DNA from 2 places in the Micromonospora sp. HUAS YX12 genome. Region 1 is predicted to be linked to the other one. Evidence: riboswitches for the same ligand, from Rfam matches in the RefSeq annotation. Region 1 holds a riboswitch; the other holds the start of a gene.
What was found. A riboswitch is a leader RNA that binds a small molecule or an ion and turns the genes downstream of it on or off. The one in region 1 is predicted to bind cobalamin.

Region 1 (10,404 bases):
TCGCTTTCAGACTCACCACCCAAATCCATCCGGGCGTCGGAGTGATCCGATTGCAGCGAGTGCATTTTCAAGAAACCCGTTTACGAATACGACACTTGTGACTGCTGCTTACCCTCCGGCGTTGACGTCGGTGAGCAGCCGGGTGGCGAGCGCGCGTATCTCGTCCTTGAGTTCGTGCGGCCGGTCGATCGTGAACGGCCAGCCGAGCCCGGCGAGCATTTGTGCGGCACCGTCGAGCCGTTCGGCCCGGGTGGTGAGGCGCACTCCGCCGGGCACCTCGGTGAGTGTGCCGACCGACGGCGGGATCCGTCGCCGCGCCTGCTCCAGGCTGGTGTGCAGTACCACGGAGATGTCGTGCGCGTACGGCACGGCTGCCAGCCCGGCAAGTACCTGCGTGGCCGGATCGAAGCCGGCCGGGATGTCGAACCCGCCCTGGGCGGGGCGGGCTGTCCCGATCCGGTCGAGCCGGAACGTCCGCACGCCCCGGCGGTGGTGGTCGTGACCGGTGACGTACCAGCGGCCGGCGTGGAAGACCAGCCCGTACGGGTCGAGCTGCCGCTCGCCGGACCGGCCGCGCCAGGTGGTGTAGGTGATGCTCACCGGCTGCTGGTGCCGGGCCGCTTCGGCGAGCACCAGCAGCACCTCGATGCCGGGCGGGGCGGGCTTGCGGATCGGTGCGGTGAAGTCCACGGTGTCCAGCAGCGAATCGATCCGCCGGGCGAGGACGGCCGGCAGTACCCGGCGGATCTTCGCGGTGGCGCTCTCGGCGGCCGCGCCTTCGGTGGTGACCAGCCCTGCCCGGGTAGCGGCGACGAGCCCGAGCAGGACGGCAACCGCCTCCTCGTCGGTGAGCATGAGTGGCGGCAACTTGTATCCGGGCGCGAGCCGGTACCCGCCGTAGCGACCGCGCCGGGCCTCGACCGGGATGCCGAGGTCGGCGAGGTGCGCCGCGTAGCGGCGGACCGTGCGCTCGTCGACGCCCAGCCGACCGGCCAGGTCAGCCACGGTGAAGCCGCCACCGGCCTGGAGGATCTCCAGCAACGCCAGTACGCGCGCGGTGGGCCGGGCCAATGATCTGACTCCTAATCCGGGCGGGTTCTGTCCGGTATTGATCGTAGCGTGTGATGCATGACGACATTCGTACTGGTTCCCGGGTTCTGGCTCGGCGCGTGGGCCTGGCGCCCGGTCGCCGCCGCCCTGCGTGGGCACGGCCACGAGGTGTACCCGCTGAGTCTGACCGGCCTGGGCGAGCGCGCCCACCTGGCCCGGCCGGACACCGACCTCGACGTCCACGTCACCGATGTGGTCAACCTGCTGCGCTACGAGGACCTGCACGACGTGGTCCTCGTCGGGCACAGCTACGCCGGCGCGGTCGTGACGACCGCCGCCGCCGACCGCATGACCGACCGCATGGCCCAGCTGGTCTTCGTCGACACCGGCCCACTGCCCGACGGGGCGGCGAACGACGACTTCAACCCACCCCAGGAGCGTGAACGCAACGCGGCGGTGGTCGCCGAACACGGCGATGGCTGGCGGCTGCCACCCCCGCCGTGGGCCGAACTAGCGGCGACAGCAGCAGATGTGGATGAATCGGTCGTCACGCTGCTCGCTGAGCGATCGGCCGCCCAACCGTGGGCGACCGCCACCACCCCGGTGCGGCTCACCGGGGCGTGGGAGAAGCTGCCCCGCCTCGGCGTGCTGTCGAGCTTCACCGCCGAGCAGGCACGCGAGATGGCCGCCACCATGCCGCTGTGCCGGCACCTGGCCGGCGACTCGTGGCGGTACGAGGAACTGCCGACGTGGCACTGGCCGATGCTCAGCCGCCCGGCCGAGCTGGCCCAGATCCTGCACCAAGCCAGGCCGACGGCATAATCGCTACCGAGGGCCGGCTCAGCCGAGCCGGCCATCGGCCACGTCAGCCAGGATCAGCCGGCTCTCTAGACACTCCTCCTCTGCGCAGCAGATAGGTGTCCATCACCCAGCCACAGGCTTGCCGAGCAAGGGCGCGCCGCGCCCAGATCTCATCGGCGACTCGGTCGAGGTCGCCCGCGACAAGCTGCTCGTGCGCCGATCCGAGGTTCGCGCCCCACCAGATCCGCCAACCGGCCGGGTCGGGTAGACGCCGACAGGTCAGCGTCCCGTCAAGCATGACGAGCAGGTTGTCGCCGCCGGCGGCGGCGTCCTCGAGAAGGCGCCGGCCGGTCGTGATCGTGATCGACCCGCCGATCGTGTTGAGTACCAGGCCGTGCCGGGCCGCGAGCAGTTGGACGCTGCTGAGTCCCGGCACGACCTCCACCTCGACGTCGACGACTCCCCGTTCGACGATCCGGTGGGCCAGCCTGATGGCCGAGTCGTACAGCGTGGGGTCGCCCCAGACCAGGATGGCGGCGTCGCCGGGATGGTCCAGCAGCGTCTGCTCCCAGCGGACCGCCCGGGCCTCGTGCCAGGTCCGGACAGCGCCCTCGTAGTCGGGCGGGTCGGTGCGGTCGCGTTCGGGGTCGGGCACGGAAACGAGGCGCCGCTTCTTCCTCACATGTCGCGCGCAGATCGCCTCGCGCATCGCGATCAGGTCCGCCGTGCCGGGATGTTGCTCGGTCTTGTCGGCGACGAGGAAGTAGTCGACCTCGTTGAGCACCCGGGCGGCCTGGGCCGTCACGAGCTCGGGGTCTCCCGGTCCGAGCCCCACAAGCGCGAGGCGCCGGGTCATGCGTCGTCCTCCAGGTCACCCTCGATTTCGAGGTACACGCGTGCCATCTCGGCCATCACTGTGGTGTCCGGCTCGGCCCACAGGCCGCGGTCGGCCGCCTCGGTGAGCCGTTCGACGATGCCGCGCAGCGCCCACGGATTGGCCCGGCGCATGAACTGCTGGTTCGTCTCGTCCAGGACGTACTCCTTGGCCAGCGACTCGTACATCCAGTCGTGTACGACGCCGGCCGTGGCGTCGAAGCCGAACAGGTAGTCGACGGTCGCCGCGAGCTCGAAGGCACCCTTGTAGCCGTGGCGCTGCATCGCGGCGATCCACCGCGGGTTGACCACCCGCGAGCGGAAGACGCGGTTCGTCTCCTCCTGCAGGCTGCGGGTGCGTACGGCATCGGGGGTCGTCGAGTCGCCGACGTACGCTCTCGGTTCGGTCCCGGTAAGCGCGCGGACCGTCGCGATCATGCCTCCGTGGTATTGGAAGTAGTCGTCGGAGTCGGCGATGTCGTGCTCGCGGGAGTCGATGTTCTTGGCCGCCACCGCGATGCGCTTGTAGCTGCGGCGCATCTCGTCGCCGGCGGCGACGCCGTTCAGCGCTCGGCCGTAGGCGAAGCCGCCCCACGCGGTGTAGACCTCGGCGAGGTCGGCGTCGTCGCGCCACGTGCCGGACTCCACCACCTGCAGGATTCCGGCGCCGTACGAACCCGGCTTCGAGCCGAAGATCCGCGTCGTGGCGCGGCGCAGGTCGCCGTGCTCGGCCAGGTCCTGACGGGTGTGGGCGCGGACGAAGTTGAGCTCGTCCGGCTCGTCCAGCTGCGCGACGAGCTGCACCGCGTCGTCGAGGATCTCGATGACATGCGGGAAAGCGTCCCGGAAGAAGCCCGAGACGCGCAGGGTCACGTCGATGCGGGGACGGCCCAGCTCGTCCAGGCCGATGACCTCCAGGCCGTTGACCCGCCGGGAGGCCGGATCCCACATGGGACGAACGCCGAGCAGCGCGAGAACCTCGGCGATGTCGTCACCGGAGGTGCGCATGGCGGAGGTTCCCCACACCGACAGGCCGACCGAGCGGGGGTGCTCGCCGGTGTCCGCCAGGTGGCGGGCGACGAGCGACTCGGCCATCGCCTGGCCGGTCTCCCAGGCCAGCCGCGAGGGCACCGCCCTCGGGTCGACGGTGTAGAAGTTGCGCCCGGTGGGCAGGACGTTCACCAGACCGCGCAGCGGGGACCCGGACGGGCCGGCCGGGACGAAACCGCCGTCCAGGGCGTGCAGCACGTTGCTCAGCTCGTCGGTCGTGGCCGCCAGGCGGGGAACCACCTGCTCGGCGGCGAACCGCAGGACGTTTCGCACCGCCGGATCCTGATGCACGGACTCGACGGCCGCGACGTCCCAGCCCGCCTTCTCCATCGCGCTCACGAGGGCTCGCGCCTGGGTCTCGACCGCGTCGACCTCGGCGAGTGGGGCGTCCTCGGTCAGGCCGAGCGCCGCGCGCAGCCCGGGTAGCGCCTTCTCCTGCCCACCCCAGACCTGGGTCGCCCGCAACACGGCCAGCACGAGGTTGACGCGGGCCTCACCGACCGGCGCCTGCCCCAGGACGTGCAGGCCGTCGCGGATCTGCACGTCCTTGATCTCGCACAGCCAGCCGTCGACGTGCAGCAGGAAGTCGTCGAACTCCTCGTCGCCGGGTCGCTCCTCCAGACCCAGGTCACGATGCATCTGGGCGGACTGCATGAGCGTCCAGATCTGCTGGCGGACCGCCGGGAGCTTGGCCGGGTCCATAGCGGCGACGTTGGCGTGCTCGTCGAGTAGCTGCTCGAGCTTGGCGATGTCGCCGTACCCCTCGGCACGCGCCATCGGCGGAACCAGATGGTCGACGATCGTGGCGTGGGCTCGGCGCTTGGCCTGTGCCCCCTCGCCGGGGTCGTTGACCAGAAACGGGTAGATGAGCGGCATGCTGCCGATCGCCGCGTCGGTGGCGCAGGCGGCCGACAGCGCCGCGTTCTTGCCCGGCAGCCACTCCATCGAGCCGTGCTTGCCGAGGTGAACCACCGCGTCCGCGCCGAAGCCGTTCTCGAGCCAGCGGTAGGCGGCCAGGTAGTGGTGCGAGGGCGGCATGTCCGGGTCGTGGTAGATCGCGACCGGGTTCTCCCCGAAGCCGCGCGGCGGTTGGATGAGGATCACCACGTTGCCGGCGCGCAGGGTCGCCAGCACGATGTGGCCGGAGTCGTCGACGAACAGCGAGCCGGGTGCCTCACCCCAGGTTGTAGTCATCGCGTCGCGCAGCGCGGCGGGCAGGTCCGCGGTCCAGCGCAGGTACTGGTCGTGGCTGATGCGGACGTGGGACTCGGTCAGTTGAGCCTGGGTGAGCCACTCCTCGTCCTGACCACCGGCGGCGATGAGTGCGTGGATCAGCGCGTTGCCCGACGTGGTGTCGGGATCTTCGCCCTCGACCATCGGCAGCGGGTCCAGGCCCGGGATCTCGCCGGGCGAGCCGAGGTCGTAGCCGGCCGCACGCATGCGACGCAGGAGCCGGATCGCGGAGACGGGGGTGTCCAGGCCGACGGCGTTGCCGATCCGGCTGTGCTTGGTCGGGTAGGCCGACAGCACGAGCGCGACCTTGCGCTCGGCGGGTGCCAGGCGCCGGAGCCGCGCGTGGTTCACCGCGATGCCGGCGACCCGGGCGCACCGCTCGGCGTCGGTCTCGTAGCGGGGCAGGCCGTCGTCGTCGACCTCCTTGAACGAGAACGGGACAGTGATCAGCCGGCCGTCGAACTCGGGGATGGCGATCTGGGTGGCGGAGTCCAGCGGGGTGACGCCGTCGTCGGAGGCCTCCCACTCGGCCTTCGTCGAGGTCAGCGCGAGTGCCTGCAGCACGGGGACGTCGAGTGCCCGGAGCCGCTCGACGTCCCACGACTCGTCGTCCCCGCCCGCGCCGGCCGCGGCGGGCCTGGAGCCCCCGGCTGCGAGCACGGTGACGACGATCGCGTCGAGGGTGGCGAGCTCGTCGAACAGCTCGTCGGGGGCCGCGCGCAGCGACGACACGAAGATCGGGACGCCGGTGGCCGTACCGGTGGCGTCGACCGCGTCGGCCAGGTCGTGGGCGAAGCTGTGGTTGCCACTCACCTCGTGGGCCCGGTAGTACACGATGCCGACGCGCGGCAGGTCGCCGGCCGCCGGGCGGGACACCCCCCACTCGGGCAGCACCGCCGGGGGCTCGAAGCCCTCGCCGGTCAGCAGCACGGTGTCGGAGAGAAAGGCGTGCATCTGCCGCAGGTTCTCGGGGCCGCCTTCGGCGAGGTAACGGTGCGCTTCGGCGCACACCCCGATCGGGACGGTCGACAACTCCATCAGGGCGGCGTTGGGCGTGCGTTCACCGCCGAGCACCACACAGGGACGGCCGGACGCGTGGACGCGCGCGGTGAGGTCGCGGACGTCCTCGGGTGACCCGAGCACACGCAGCACGACGAGGTCCGCTGCGGCGACGAGCGCGTCACGGCGCTCGCCGGTGGCCCGGACGGGGTTCAGCCAGGAGTAGCCCGCGCCGCTGGTACGTGCCGAGAGCAGGTCGGTGTCCGAGGTCGACATGAGAGCGATGCGGGTCATGCTTCTCCTTCGATGGGCGCAGGCGTGCGCGGAATGCGCAGGTCGTCGACGGGCCGGCCGGCGCCCAGGTGCTCGCGGACCAGCCGCTCGGCGCCGTCGGGGCGCACCGGGCCGTACCAGGTGCCGTCGGGATGCACCACGGCCACCGGCCCGTGGTTGCACGGGAACAGGCAACCGGTCTGCGCCATGAGGACGTCTGCGTCGGTGAGTCCGGCCATCACGAGGGACCGGAGAATCTCGCGGTACGTCTCGTCCGCCCCGCGGGCGCTGCACCGCGGGCCGCGGCAGACCAGCAGGTGGTGCCGGTACCGCGGCGGCTGCTCCCATGCCGGTGACGAGAGCGGTGCCTCGCCTCCGGTGACGGTGCGCCCGCCGAATTCGATCACCGGCGGGTCGGCCTGCTGCCGGCGCCAGTGGCCGGCGACCCGGCCGATCCAGGATCGGGCATACGGAAGGTCGTCGGTGCTCACCGGCTCCAGCCGGACGGCACGGACGCCGTCGGCGTGCAGCCGATCGAGCAGGTGGGTCAACGTCGGGTCGCCGCCTTGCAGGAACGCCAGCTGGGCGCCGGCGGCTCGCGCACACCGGTGCAACTGGTCGGCGCGGGCGGCGTCCTGCAGCAGTGTCGCAACGTGTATGAGCGCGCTCACGGCTGCCGCTTCTCCATCGCACGGTCCGTGACGTCGTACCGCTCCACGGCGGACGCAGGTGCGCGCACGTGTTCCCCTTACGAGGTCGGGGGCTGTTTCGCGAAGCCCGGTAAGACCCGACGGCGGGTGCCGTGAGGGCCAGCAGGTCTTCGGACTCGGGATCGTCCGGACGGAGCGCCTTCCCAGACCGGTCGGTCCAGTGGCCTCGTGCTCCGCCCGTCACCCACACCGCTGCGCGTCAGTCCCGGATTCCCACCGGGTTCCCTGGCTCATCGCTGAGTTCGACTGGCGAGAGGACCGTAGCAGCCCAGCCGTCGGGCAGGGAACAGCCGGATCCTGGCACCATGACGCCGTGACCACACGTACCCGACGCGACCTGTGCCCAGGCCTGCTACGCCCGTGGATCGCCGAGGACGGCGCACTGGTCCGCGTGCGGTTGCCGGGGGGAACCCTGCCCATCGACGCGCTCGTCGCGCTGGCGGACGTGGCCGAGCAGCACGGCGACGGTGCGATACGCCTGACCAGCCGCGCCAACCTCCAGCTGCGGGGCTTGCACCACGACGGCGGGGTTCTGCCGGAGACGGTCGTCGACGCGGTGATGGCCACGGGTCTGATCCCGTCGCCGTCCCACGAGCGGGTGCGCAACATCATGGTCTCGCCGCTGACCGGGCGGGTCGGTGGACGGGCCGACCTGCGGCCGGTCGTACGCAGGCTGGATGAACTGGTGTGCGCGGAGGCCGGTCTCGCCGAGTTGCCCGGCCGGTTCCTGTTCGTCCTGGACGACGGCCGCGGCGATGTGGCCGGCCGGAACCTCGACCTCGGCCTGGTCGCCGTCGACGCCGGCCGTGCCCGGATCCGCGCCGGCCGTTCGGCGTGGGGCGAGGTGGTGACCCTCGACCGGGCCGCGCAGGCCCTGACGACGCTCGCCGCTCGTTTCCTCGAGGCCGCCGGAGCGCAGCCGGGATCACCGTGGCACGTCGACGAGCTGCCCGCAGGCGGTGAAGCCCTGCTGGGCGAGCGGGTCGAGGCCCTGCCCGGCACCCGGGTGGCCACCGGCCCGCCGGCCCTTGGCAGGATCACCCAGGACGACGGCCGCCACGCGCTGCACCTCGCCGTGCCCGGCAGCGGCCTGGACCGGCGCCTGGTGGATGAGATCGTCGCCTGGGACACCCCGCACGTCATCGTCACGCCGTGGCGCACCCTGATCGTGCCTGACCTGGAGAACGCATGACCCTCGCCCCACCGACACGCCGCTACGACTACGTGACCGACGGCGGGCAGATCTACGTCGACTCGTTCGCGACCATCCGCGCCGAGGCCGACCTGTCGGGCGTCCCGGTCGACGCGGAGAAGGTCGCGGTCCGGATGATCCACGCGTGCGGGCAGACCGACCTGGCTCGCGACCTCGTCATCCACCCGGCGCTGGTCGCCGCGGCCCGCTCGGCGCTGGAGTCGGGCGCCCCGATCCTCACCGATGCGCACATGGTCGCCGCGGGCGTGACCCGGGCCCGGCTGCCGCGCGACAACGAGGTCCGCTGCCTGCTGCGCGACGCGCGCGTCCCCGGCCTCGCCCGCGCCTGGTCGACCACGCGCTCGGCCGCCGCCGTGTCGCTGTGGGCCGAACACCTCGAGGGCGCCGTCGTCGCGTTCGGCAACGCGCCGACCGCGCTGTTCCACCTGCTGGAGATGCTGCGCGACGGCGCACCGCGGCCGGCGGCGGTCATCGGCACTCCGGTCGGCTTCATCGGGGCCGCCGAGGCCAAGCAGGCGCTGATCGACCTTGCCTGCGACGACCCGGAGCTCGACGTGCCGTACCTCGTCGTCACCGGCCGCCGCGGCGGCTCGGCGATGGCCGCCTCGGCCCTCAACGCCCTCGCCCAGGAGCGCGAATGAGCGAGCGTCAGCGAGCGGATCATCAACGCGGCGCCGTCATGAGCGGCCGGTTGTACGGCGTCGGCGTCGGTCCCGGCGATCCCGAGCTGATCACGCTCAAGGCCGCTCGGATCATCGGTGCGGCGGCCGTGGTGGCCTACCACCAAGGCGTCGGCAAGAGTTCCAACGCACGGCGGATCGCGGCTGGTCTCCTGCCCAGCGGCGTGGTCGAGGAGGCCCTCGTCTATCCCGTGACGACACAGGCGACCGACCACCCGGACGGGTATGCCGGCGCGATGGCCGACTTCTACGCCGAGTGCGCCGATCGCCTGCGCCGCCACCTGACCGCGGGCCGCGACGTCGTCGTGCTGTCCGAGGGTGACCCGATGCTGTACGGGTCGTTCATGTACCTGCACGACCGCCTGAGCGAGGAGTTCGAGACGCACGTGGTCGCCGGCGTGCCGGCGTTCGCGGCCGCCACGGCCACCACCGCGCTCCCCCTGGTACGCCAGACCGACGTGCTCACCGTGTTGCCGGGCACCCTGCCCGAGCCCGAGCTGGCACGGCGCCTGGCCGACACCGACGGCGCGGTGATCATGAAGCTCGGACGCACTTTCGCGAAGGTCCGCTCAGCGCTGGAGCAGGCTGGACGCATCGAGGGTTCCTGGTACGTCGAACGCGCCTCGATGGACGCCGAGCGGGTGCTCCCCGTCGCGGACGTCAACCCCGCGACGGTCCCGTACTTCTCGATCGTCCTGGTGCCCGGCGACACGCGTCCCGGCGTCGCACGCTACGACCGGCCCGAACGCGAGCCGGTCCGGGCGGCGCCCGGCGCGGAGGTCGTCGTGGTCGGTCTGGGGCCCGGGCCGGACGAGTGGCTCTCCCCCGAGGCCTCGCACGTGCTGGCCGAGGTGGGCCACGTCGTCGGGTACGGACCATACGTCCAGCGTGTACCGCAGCGGCCCGGGCTGGTGCGGCACGCCTCCGGCAACAGCGTCGAGGTGGACCGCGCCCGCGAGGCGCTCGATCTCGCGTTGGCCGGTGAGCGGGTCGCGGTGGTCTCCGGCGGCGACGCCGGCATCTTCGGCATGGCGTCGGCCGTGTTCGAAGCTGCCGAGGACCCGCGCTACGCCGGCGTCGCGGTCCGCGTGGTGCCGGGCATCTCGGCGGTCCAGGCGGTCGCGGCCCGCGCCGGCGCGCCCATCGGCGCCGACTTCGCGGTGCTGAGCCTGTCCGACCGGCTCAAGCCGTGGGAGGTGGTGGAGAAGCGGCTGCGCTCCGTCGCCGAGGCCGACCTGGTGCTCGCGCTGTACAACCCGCGCTCGCGCTCGCGCACCGCGCAGCTGGCGCGGGCCAAGGCGGTGCTGCTGGAGCAGAAGCCGCCGGGCACGATCGTGGTCGTCGGGCGCGACATCGGACGGACCGGCGAGAGCCTCTCCGTGACGACTCTCGGCGAGCTGGACGCGGAGTCCATCGACATGAGGTGCCTGGTGCTCGTCGGCGCCTCGGCCACCCGTGTCACCGGGAGCGGCCAGGTCTGGAGTCCTCGTTTCGTGCGGTGATCAAGGACGGGCGGGGCGCT
Region 2 (10,404 bases), 1.4 Mb from region 1:
AGACCGACGAGCATGAGCAGCGCGTACCCGTAGTGCATGACCTCGGACGTCACCAGCCACGGATAGAGCTCCCCCAGGACACCCCGCGCCTGCGGACGGGGCCAGCCGAGCACCCAGATCTGGTACGCCTGGACCAGATGCTCCGCCCAGTGCGCGAGCACGACGACCATGAAGCCCGACAGTGCCATGCGGTGATGACGACCGTTGAGCGCGCCGATGAACCCGTTCGACATGCGGTATCCCCCTCGCCCGCGATCACGGAAAGTACACGGATCGACGCTAGACGTCATGGCGCGAGGGCCTCTTCTCCCAGATTGCTCATCCGGCTCGGGGGTCATCGCCGGGTGGCGAGGGCGAGAAATCGGTGCGGCAGGTCGTCGTAGCCGGTGAGGTGCCATCCGGTGCGGTGGGCGGCGAGGCGTAAGGGCGTCTCGGCGAGGGGGTCGCCGGGGTGCGCGCCCCGGCCGCCACCGGCGGCGAGGTCGTCGCGGCCGGACGGGTGGAAGAGGACGAGGCGGCCGCCGGGGCGGGTGACGCGGGCGAGTTCGCGCAGTCCGGCGTCGACGTCGGGCAGGTGCATGAGCAGGCCGGCGGCGAAGACGGCGTCGACGGCGCGGCCGGGCAGGGGGAGGCGGCGGACGTCGGCCAGGGCGAGCGCGGCGTCGGCGGCGCGGGCCCGGGGCCGGGCGATGTCGATCATGGCGGGGGTCAGGTCGACGCCGAGGACGGTGCCGGTGGGTCCGACGGCGTCGCGCAGGGCCGGTAACGCACGGCCGGTGCCGCAGCCGACGTCGATGGCGCTGGCTCCGGCGGGAATGGCGGCCTCGGTGACGGCGGCGGCGTACGCGGCCAGGTCGTCGCCGGACCCGGTGTCCCAGGCGGCGGCGCGGGCGGCGAAGAGCGCCTGCGTCTCGGTGCGGTACCAGGCGTCGGTGTGGGCGAACCAGGCGCCGACGTGACGGATGACCGGCCACGCGGGGTCGTGCAGGTCGACCACGATGTCGGCGGAACCGCTCCGGTCGCGGTGCCCGCGCACCTGGGAGGCGCCCCGCACCCAGATCGTCAGGTGCCAGTGACCGGTGGGCAGGTGAGCCCGCCAGGCAGGGCCGGCGGCGATGACGACCGAGCCCGGGGTGAGTCCGCCACGGAGGTCGGCGGGGCCGGCGCAGATCGCCCTGGTCAGCCGGATACGAGGGCGGCCCGCGTCGAGCAGGGCGGCGGCCAGGCGGTCGGCCAGCAGGGCGGCTTCGTCCCCGTGGCCGTCGACGAGGACGTACGCGGTGCCGGCCGGAATCGCTGTCGTCACGTGACTGAGCACTGTGGCCCACCGGTCGCGCTGCGGGGCGGTCAACGTGCGCCACGGTGCCGCAGACTGCTGCGCATTCATGAGTATCTATGATGCAGGTTCGGTCGACCCGCGGCCAGGCACGCGGTCGGTCATGTCCTCCTCGCGCGGACGGCGGTCCGGCACGCCCGCACGCGGCAGCGGCCGGTGCTACCGTGGACCCCGGACGTGGACGTCCGAGCGCGAAGATCACACAGGGAGACCAGACATGGCGGGTGACGACGACATCTCCGGGTAAGACCCGGACATGTGAACGACCGCAGGCGAGCGCCGTGGTCGTTTCGTCGTACCCCGAGACCGTGTCCCCCGCCGGGCGGCTGAGGTCCGCCCGCCCTCACCTTCGAGGTCGTCCTTCCGATGTCCGATTCCTTCGTCGTCTGCTCGAACCTGACCTTCTCCTGGCCGGACGACACCCCGGTCTTCCGGAACCTCTCCTTCACCCTCGGTGGCGGCCGGACCGGACTGGTCGCGCCGAACGGCGCCGGCAAGAGCACGCTGCTCAAGCTGATCGCCGGCGAGTACCGGCCGGCCGCCGGGTCGGTGACCGTCGACGGCGTGCTGGGCTACCTCCCGCAGAGCCTGCCGCTGGCCGCCGACCTGACAGTGGCCGAGGTCCTGGAGATCGCCCCGCTGATCGCGGCGCTGCACGCCATCGAGGCCGGTGACGCCGACGAGAAGCACTTCACCACCATCGGCAGCGACTGGGACATCGAGGAGCGCACGCGCGCGCAACTCGACCGGCTCGGCCTCGGCGACCTCGCCTTCGACCGGCGCCTGGGCACGCTCAGCGGTGGTCAGGTGGTCTCCCTCGGCCTGGCGGCGCAGCTGCTCAAGCAGCCCGACGTGCTGCTGCTGGACGAGCCCACGAACAACCTCGACCTCGGCGCCCGGCGCCGCCTCTACGACGTGCTGGAGCAGTGGCACGGATGCCTGCTGCTGGTCAGCCACGACCGGGCGCTGCTGGACCGGATGGACCGCATCGCCGAACTCGACCGGGGCGAGATGCGCTTGCACGGCGGCAACTTCACCTCGTACGAGGCGGCCGTGCGGGCCGCGCAGGAGGTGGCGGAGAAGAACGTCCGCAGCGCCGAACAGGAGCTCAAGCGGGAGAAGCGGGAGTTGCAGGAGGCCCGTGAGCGGGCGGCCCGGCGGGCCGGCAACGCGTCCCGCAACCTGAAGAGCGCGGGTCTGGCGAGGATCGTCGCCGGCGGCTTGAAGCGGGACGCACAGGTGGCAGCGGGCAAGGCGAACGAGATGCACTCCGGGCGGGTCGACGACGCCCGGGCGCGCCTCGACGAGGCCGAGCGGGCGCTGCGCAACGAGAAGAAGATCACGGTGGAGCTGCCCGCCACCACCGTCCCGGCCGGACGCACGCTGCTGACCGCCGAACGGGTCCGGGTGCGGCACGGCGAGCGGTCCCTGTTCGCCGCCGGCGGTGTCGACCTGACGATCCGGGGTCCGGAGCGGATCGCCCTGCTCGGCGCCAACGGCGCGGGCAAGTCGACGCTGCTGCGCCTGATCGACGGCGACCTGGAGCCCGAGAGCGGCCGGATCACCCGCGCCGACGGCCGGATCGCGTACCTGTCGCAGCGGCTGGACCTGCTGGACCTGGACCGTACGGTGGCGGAGAACCTCGCCGCGTTCGCACCGCAGGCCCCTGACGCGCAGCGGATGAATCTGCTCGCCCGCTTCCTGTTCCGCGGCCCGCGCGCGCATCTCCCGGTCGGGGTGCTCTCCGGCGGTGAGCGGCTGCGCGCCACGCTCGCCTGCGTGCTCGGCGCCGAACCGGCCCCGCAACTCCTGCTGCTCGACGAGCCGACGAACAACCTCGACCTGGTCAGCGTCGGTCAGTTGGAGAGCGCGCTCAACGCCTACCGGGGCGCACTGCTGGTGGTCAGCCACGACGAGCGGTTCCTCGCCGCGATCAACGTCGGCCGCTGGCTGCGCCTGGCGGAGGGACGCCTGGTGGAGACCGGTCCCCCGGACGCCGGCTGAGCGACCCGTCCGGTCAGACCGCGGGCAGGCGGACGACGAACCGGCACCCGCCGGTCACGTTGTGCGCGTGCACCCGCCCGCCGTGCGCCTCGACCAGTCCGCGCACGATCGCCAGGCCCAGACCGCCCCCGGCCGGCGCCGCCTCGTCGGCGCCGGCCGGTGCGGGGGTACGGGCCCGGGTGCCCCGGAACGCCACGTCGAACACCCGGGGCAGGTCCGCTTCGGGAATGCCGCCGCAGGTGTCGGAGACGGCGAGCCACGCGTCGTCGTCGTCCCGGCCGGCGTCGATGCGCACGGTGCCGTCCGGTGGCGTGTACCGCACCGAGTTGACCAGCAGGTTCGTCACGACGCGGGCGAGTTCGGCCTCGGCGGCACGCACGGTCGGCCAGCCGGTCTCCGGGGCGAGCACCCGGACCCGCCGGTCGGCGGCCAGCGGCGCGGTGGCGGCGATCGCGTCGGAGACCACGTCGCCGAGCGGGACCGGGGACATTGCGGGCCGCAGCGCTCCGGCCGTGATCCGGGACAGCTCGAACAGGTCGTCGACCAGGCGCGTCATCCGGTCCGTCTCGACCCGGATCCGGCGGTGGTACTCGGCCACCGCCGCCGGCTCGTCGACCACCCGGTCCTCCAGCGCCTCCGCCATCGCCCGCAGCCCGGCCAGCGGCGTACGCAGGTCGTGCGAGACCCACGCGACGAGCTCGCGGCGGCCGGCCTCCAGTTGCCGTTCCCGCTGCCGGGCCTGGTCGGCCCACACCGCCGCCTGCGCCAGCCGGCGGGCGAACGCCACCCCGACGGCCAGGCTGACCGCCGCGGACGCCGCGACCGTGACGAGGACGACCTGGAGGTCGTGCGCGGACAGGAACATGGCCTGGGCGACGGCCGTGACGCCCGCCGTCACCGAGGCGATCGTGACCGCGAGCAGCACCGCGATGTGCGCGAGGATCGACCGGTGGCGCACCAGCCGCAGCGCGCCCACGCCGAGCGCGCCGACGACCGCGCCGGCGAGGAGCGCGTAGAGCCCGATGACCAGCAGCTCGTTCACCGGGACGCGTCCTGTGGCTCGTACCGGTAACCGACGCCCCACACGGTGACGATGCGGCGGGGCTGCGCCGGGTGGTCCTCGATCTTCTCCCGTAGCCGCCGGACGTGGACGGTGACCGTGGACTGGTCGCCGAACCGCCAGCCCCACACGCGGTCCAGCAACTCGGCCCGCGACCAGGCGCGTCCCGGATTCGCCAGCAGGAACGCGAGCAGGTCGAACTCCCGTACGGTCAGCGACAGCGACCGGCCGCCGCGATCGGCGACCCGCCGGCCGGTGTCCGCGGTGAGATCCCCGTCGCGCAGCACCCCGGTCGGTCCCCGGTCCTGCGGGGCCGCGCGCCGGAGCACCGACCTGATGCGCAGCACGAGTTCGCGCGGCGAGAACGGCTTGGTCACGTAGTCGTCCGCGCCGACCTCCAGCCCGGCGACCCGGTCGGCCTCGTCCCCGAGCGCGGTGAGCATGACCACCGGCAGGCCGGGCAGCCGGCGACGCAGCCGCCGGCACACCTCGATGCCGTCGAGACCCGGCATCATCAGGTCGAGGACCACCAGGTCGGGCGGCTCCTCCTCGGCCGCAGCGAGCGCGTCCGGCCCGTCGAAGGACAGCCGGACCCGGCAGCCGTCCTGTTCCAGGTAGCGCCGGACGACGTCGCTCACCGTCCGGTCGTCGTCGACGACGAGCACATAGCGCCCCATGGGCCAGACGCTACCCATCGGCGGCCCGGTGCGGCGGCCCGCGGTCGAGCCGTAAGCGGACGGAAAGATCTTTCCGCCGGGTCCGCGCCTACCGTGACGGCATGGGCAGAAGACGTGTGGTGTTGTCGGTGCTCGCCGTCGTGGCCGTCACCGGCCTCGGGGTGAGCCTGTACCTGTTCCAGCCGTGGCGGCTGGTGACCGACCGCGAGGTACGCGAGGCCCTGCCCACGGTGGCGGAGCCGCTGCCGGCCGGCACGACCGGCCCGCCGTCGACCGGCACGAGCGGACCGCCGTCGACCGGCGCGGCGCCCGCCGACGTGGTCCTCGCCGCCGGTGACTTCGTCACCCACGAGCACGACACGTCCGGCCGGGCGCAGCTGGTCCGCCTCGCCGACGGGCGCCGTCAGCTTCTCCTGCGGGGACTGGACACCTCGGACGGACCCGACCTGCGGGTCTGGCTCACCGACCGGAAGGTGCTGCCCGGCCGTGCCGGCTGGCAGGTGTTCGACGACGGCCGCTGGGTCGAGCTGGGCCGGCTCAAGGGCAACATCGGCGACCAGGCGTACGACATCCCGGCGTCGGTGGACCTGGACGGTTTGCGCAGCGTGTCGATCTGGTGCAAGCGGTTCGCGGTCTCGTTCGGCGCCGCCCCGCTGGCCGCGGCGGGGACGGGATCGGCGCCGGCCTGATGACCGTGCGCGCCCGGGGGTCCGGCTCAGCCGGGATGCGCCGCCGGCTCCCGGGGCGCCGGCGCGGCCGGCGTCCCGGACGCGGCCGGCCGCTCGCGGTCCAGGTACAGGCGCAGCAGCACCCAGCCCAGTGACACGCCGCCGATGAACACGTACGCGGGCTGGGTGCCGAACGTGTCCCAGCAGGTGTGCAGCGTGACGGCGGCGGCGAAGGTGAGCAGGAAGGCCGCCAGTTTCCGGCCGCCGGGCGCGGCGGCGAACGTGAACAACGCGGCGGCCGTCAGCCCCGTCCAGGCCAGGTGCGCGGCGGGCGCGGTGAGGCCGCGTACCAGCAGCGTCTGCTCGACCGCGCCGAGGTTGCCCTGCGACCCGACGAACGCGGCGAACGCGTAGCCCATGGTCTCCAGCGCGGCGAACCCGGCGCCGGAGGCCACGCCGATCACCAGCCCCTGCGCCGGGGACGGGTGCCGCCGCCACAGCATCAGGATGCCGGCCGGCACGATCAGCTTGGCGGTCTCCTCGGCCAGGCCGACGAGCGCCATCGGCAGGAAGCCGAGGCGGTGCAGCGTGCCGTACTCCAGCCAGCCGGCGGCGACGACACCGATCACGCCGCCGAGGAGCGCGGCGACGCCGACGACGGAGCCGGGGACCGGGCGGCGGGCCGGCCGGCCCTGGGCGAAGGCCAGGAACGTGGCGGGCGCGACGGACGCGCCGAGCACGATCAGCGCCGGTACGAACGTGACGGTCCCGGTGCCGGCGAGTGTCTCCAGCACCAGCAGGTGGAGCCCGACGCCGACGAGCAGGACCGCCACCCACGCCCAGCGGCGCCCGGTTTTCCCCATACGCCGAGTATCGCGCCCGCCGCGTCGCGCCGGAATCGGGGGTAGGCACTGTGGACGGTGAGATCAATCCGACACGCCGACACGACATCTGGTGTTGCCAGGAAGCCCTCACCGCCATATATGGTGTTCCTCGCAGCTGGTTCGGCCGGGCCGTCACTGGTCCGTCCGAGGCAAGAGGGAACCCGGTGGAAGTCCGGGACTGCCCCGCAGCGGTGAGTGGGAACGACAGCCGTCAACAGCACTGGGCCACCGGCCTGGGAAGCGACGGCCAGTAGGCGACCGGCGACCCGGTCGGGCCCGCGAGTCCGAAGACCTGCCAGCGCGCCGTGCGCCTCCGCGCACGGCGGCCGGAGGTCGCGCGGGACGACCGACGCCAGCAGCCGGGCCGGCCGTGCGCCGCGCCCGTTGGCGTCTCCCGCCGTCTCCAGACGGTGACAGCGAGGAGAGGTCATGACTGTCGTACAGGAGAGTCCCCCGTCCGGGACCGGCGGGGCCGAGGCCCGCCGGCCGGCGATGCGGGTACGCAAGCGGGACGGCGACACCGAGCCGGTGGACGTCGGCAAGATCGTCCGGGCGGTCGAGCGCTGGGTCGCCGACCTGGACGAGGTGGACCCGCTGCGGGTGGCCACCAAGACGATAAGCGGGCTCTACGACGGGGCGACCACCGCCGAGCTGGACCGGTTGTCGATCCAGACCGCGGCGGAGCTGATCGGCGAGGAGCCGCAGTACTCGAAGCTGGCCGCGCGGCTGCTCGCCGCGTACGTGGACAAGGAGGTCCGCGGTCAGGGCGTGGCGAGCTTCAGCCAGTCGATCGCGTACGCCCACGGGCTGGGGCTGATCGGCGACGAGACGGCCGCGTTCGTGGCCCGGCACGCCCGCAAGCTCGACGACGCCGTGGACCCCGACGGCGACCTGCGGTTCGAGTACTTCGGACTGCGTACGGTGGCCGACCGCTACCTGCTGCGGCACCCGCGGACGCGGCTGGTGGTGGAGACGCCGCAGTACTGGCTGCTGCGGGTGGCCTGCGGGCTGTCCCGCACCCCGGGCGAGGCGATCGGGTTCTACCGGCTGATGTCCGCCCTGGCCTACCTGCCCAGCTCCCCCACGCTGTTCAACTCCGGCACCCGGCACACCCAGATGTCGTCGTGCTTCCTGGTCGACTCGCCGCGCGACGAGCTGGACTCGATCTACGAGCGGTACCACCAGGTGGCGAAGCTGTCCAAGTTCTCCGGCGGCATCGGCATCTCCTGGTCGCGGGTACGCGGCCGGGGCGCGCTGATCCGGGGCACCAACGGCCGGTCCAACGGCATCGTGCCGTTCCTCAAGACGCTCGACGCCGGGGTGGCCGCGGTCAACCAGGGCGGCCGGCGCAAGGGCGCGGCCTGCGTCTACCTGGAGCCGTGGCACCCGGACGTGGAGGAGTTCCTGGAGCTGCGGGACAACACCGGCGAGGAGTCGCGGCGGACGCACAACCTCAACCTGGCCAACTGGATCCCGGACGAGTTCATGCGCCGGGTCGAGGCCGACGGCGAGTGGTCGCTGGTCGACCCGTCGGACGCGCCGGAGCTGCCCGACCTGTACGGCGAGGCGTTCGACGCCGCGTACCGGGCGGCCGAGAAGAACGCGGTGCGCACGGTGAAGGCCCGGGATCTGTACGGGCGGATGATGCGCACGCTCGCGCAGACCGGCAACGGCTGGATGACGTTCAAGGACGCCGCGAACCGGCTGTCCAACCAGACCGGCGAGCCGGGCAACGTGATCCACCTGTCCAACCTGTGCACCGAAATCCTGGAGGTGAACGACGACGCCGAGACCGCTGTGTGCAACCTCGGCTCGGTGAACCTCGGCGCCCACGTCACCGCCGACGGCGTGGACTGGGAGCGGCTGCGCGCCACGGTACGCACGGCGGTGGTCTTCCTGGACCGGGTGATCGACATCAACTACTACCCGGCCGAGCAGGCGGCGGCGTCGAACCCGCGCTGGCGGCCGGTCGGGCTCGGGCTGATGGGGTTGCAGGACGCGTTCTTCACGCTGCGCCTGCCGTTCGACTCGGCGCAGGCCAGGGAGCTGTCCACCCGGGTGCAGGAGGAGATCCTGCTGACCGCGCTGGAGACCTCCGCCGGGCTGGCCGAGCAGTTCGGCCCGCATCCGGCGTACCCGCAGACCCGGGCCGCCAAGGGTGACCTGCACCCGGACCTGTGGGGCGCGGAGCCGGCGCAGGCGGAGCGGTGGGCGGCGCTGCGCGAGCGGATCGCCGCGCACGGGCTGCGCAACTCGCTGCTGGTGGCGATCGCGCCGACCGCCACCATCGCCTCCATCGCCGGCTGCTACGAGTGCGTCGAGCCGCAGGTGTCCAACCTGTTCAAGCGCGAGACCATGTCCGGGGAGTTCCTCCAGGTCAACACGTACCTGGTGCGGGAGCTGAAGGCGCGCGGGCTGTGGACGCCGCAGGTCCGCGACCGGATCAAGCGGGCCGAGGGCTCGGTGCAGGACATCACCGAGCTGCCCGCGCCGGTGCGGGAGCTGTTCCGCACCGCCTGGGAGCTGCCGCAACGGGCGCTGATCGACCTGGCCGCCGCGCGGGCGCCCTTCGTCGACCAGTCCCAGTCGCTGAACCTGTTCCTGAGCGCGCCGACCATCGGCAAGCTCTCCTCGATGTACCTGTACGCCTGGAAGGCCGGGCTGAAGACCACCTACTACCTGCGTTCCCGTCCCGCCACCCGCATCCAGCAGGCCACCGTCGCCCCGGTGCTCGCCCCGGTCTCCGGCGTGGTCTCCGCCGTGAGCGACGACGAGGCGCCGGCCTGTTCCCTGGAGAACCCCGAGAGCTGCGAGGCATGCCAGTGACCACCACCGCGCCGACCCGGCACATGCTGCTCGACCCCGGCATGGACCTGACCCTGCGGCCGATGCGCTACCCGCGCTTCTTCGACCGGTTCAAGGACGCCATCAAGAACACCTGGACGGTCGAGGAGGTGGACCTGCACGGAGACCTGGCCGACCTGGCGAGGCTGTCCCCGGCCGAACGGCACCTGGTGTCGCGGCTGGTGGCGTTCTTCGCCACCGGCGACACCATCGTCGCCAACAACCTGGTGCTCAACCTCTATCAGCACGTCAACTCCCCCGAGGGCCGGCTCTACCTGTCCCGGCAGCTGTTCGAGGAGGCGGTGCACGTCCAGTTCTACCTGAACCTGCTGGACACGTACGTGCCGGACGAGAAGGAGCGGTTCGCCGCGTTCGCCGCGGTGGAGAACATCCCGTCGATCGCCCGCAAGGCCGAGTTCTGCTTCCGGTGGATCGACTCGATCTTCGAACTGCGGGAACTGCGGAGCCGGGCGGACCGGCGGGCGTTCCTGCTCAACCTGATCTGCTTCGCCGCGTGCATCGAGGGCCTGTTCTTCTACGGCGCGTTCGCCTACGTCTACTTCCTGCGGTCCCGGGGCCTGCTCAACGGGCTGGCGTCCGGCACCAACTGGGTGTTCCGGGACGAGTCGATGCACATGGCGTTCGCCTTCGACGTGGTGGAGACCGTACGCGCCGAGGAGCCGGACCTGTTCGACGACGAGATGGAGAAGCAGGTCAGGGAGATGCTGGCCGAGGCGGTGGAGTGCGAGGTGAGCTTCGCCGCGGACCTGCTGGGGCAGGGCGTACCCGGGATGTCGCTCGCGGACATGCGTGAGTACCTCCAGCACGTGGCCGACCGGCGCCTGGCCGTGCTCGGCATCGCCCCGATGTACGGCAGCGGCAACCCGTTCGCGTTCATGGAGTTGCAGGACGTGCAGGAGCTGTCCAACTT

Region 2: linked by a shared signal. The riboswitch ahead of ABIH81_RS26515 (ribonucleoside-diphosphate reductase subunit alpha) and the one ahead of ABIH81_RS20195 ((2Fe-2S) ferredoxin domain-containing protein) in region 1 are both predicted to bind cobalamin.

What each region holds. Positions count from the first base shown of each region.
Region 1 covers NZ_CP157974.1:4,193,796-4,204,199, reverse strand. Annotated here, with positions in the region: gene ABIH81_RS20215 (YafY family protein) at 109-1,071, opposite strand; gene ABIH81_RS20210 (alpha/beta hydrolase) at 1,129-1,872, shown strand; gene cobF (precorrin-6A synthase (deacetylating)) at 1,916-2,707, opposite strand; gene cobN (cobaltochelatase subunit CobN) at 2,704-6,300, opposite strand; gene ABIH81_RS20195 ((2Fe-2S) ferredoxin domain-containing protein) at 6,297-6,950, opposite strand; cobalamin riboswitch at 7,073-7,255, opposite strand; gene ABIH81_RS20190 (sulfite reductase subunit beta) at 7,303-8,181, shown strand; gene ABIH81_RS20185 (precorrin-8X methylmutase) at 8,178-8,843, shown strand; gene ABIH81_RS20180 (precorrin-2 C(20)-methyltransferase) at 8,882-10,384, shown strand; gene ABIH81_RS20175 (SAM-dependent methyltransferase) at 10,385-10,404, opposite strand, start outside.
Region 2 covers NZ_CP157974.1:5,556,115-5,566,518, forward strand. Annotated here, with positions in the region: gene ABIH81_RS26480 (hypothetical protein) at 1-233, opposite strand, end outside; gene ABIH81_RS26485 (class I SAM-dependent methyltransferase) at 335-1,387, opposite strand; gene abc-f (ribosomal protection-like ABC-F family protein) at 1,703-3,340, shown strand; gene ABIH81_RS26495 (HAMP domain-containing sensor histidine kinase) at 3,354-4,316, opposite strand; gene ABIH81_RS26500 (response regulator transcription factor) at 4,379-5,077, opposite strand; gene ABIH81_RS26505 (DM13 domain-containing protein) at 5,179-5,766, shown strand; gene ABIH81_RS26510 (PrsW family glutamic-type intramembrane protease) at 5,793-6,608, opposite strand; cobalamin riboswitch at 6,729-6,944, shown strand; gene ABIH81_RS26515 (ribonucleoside-diphosphate reductase subunit alpha) at 7,122-9,455, shown strand; gene ABIH81_RS26520 (ribonucleotide-diphosphate reductase subunit beta) at 9,446-10,404, shown strand, end outside.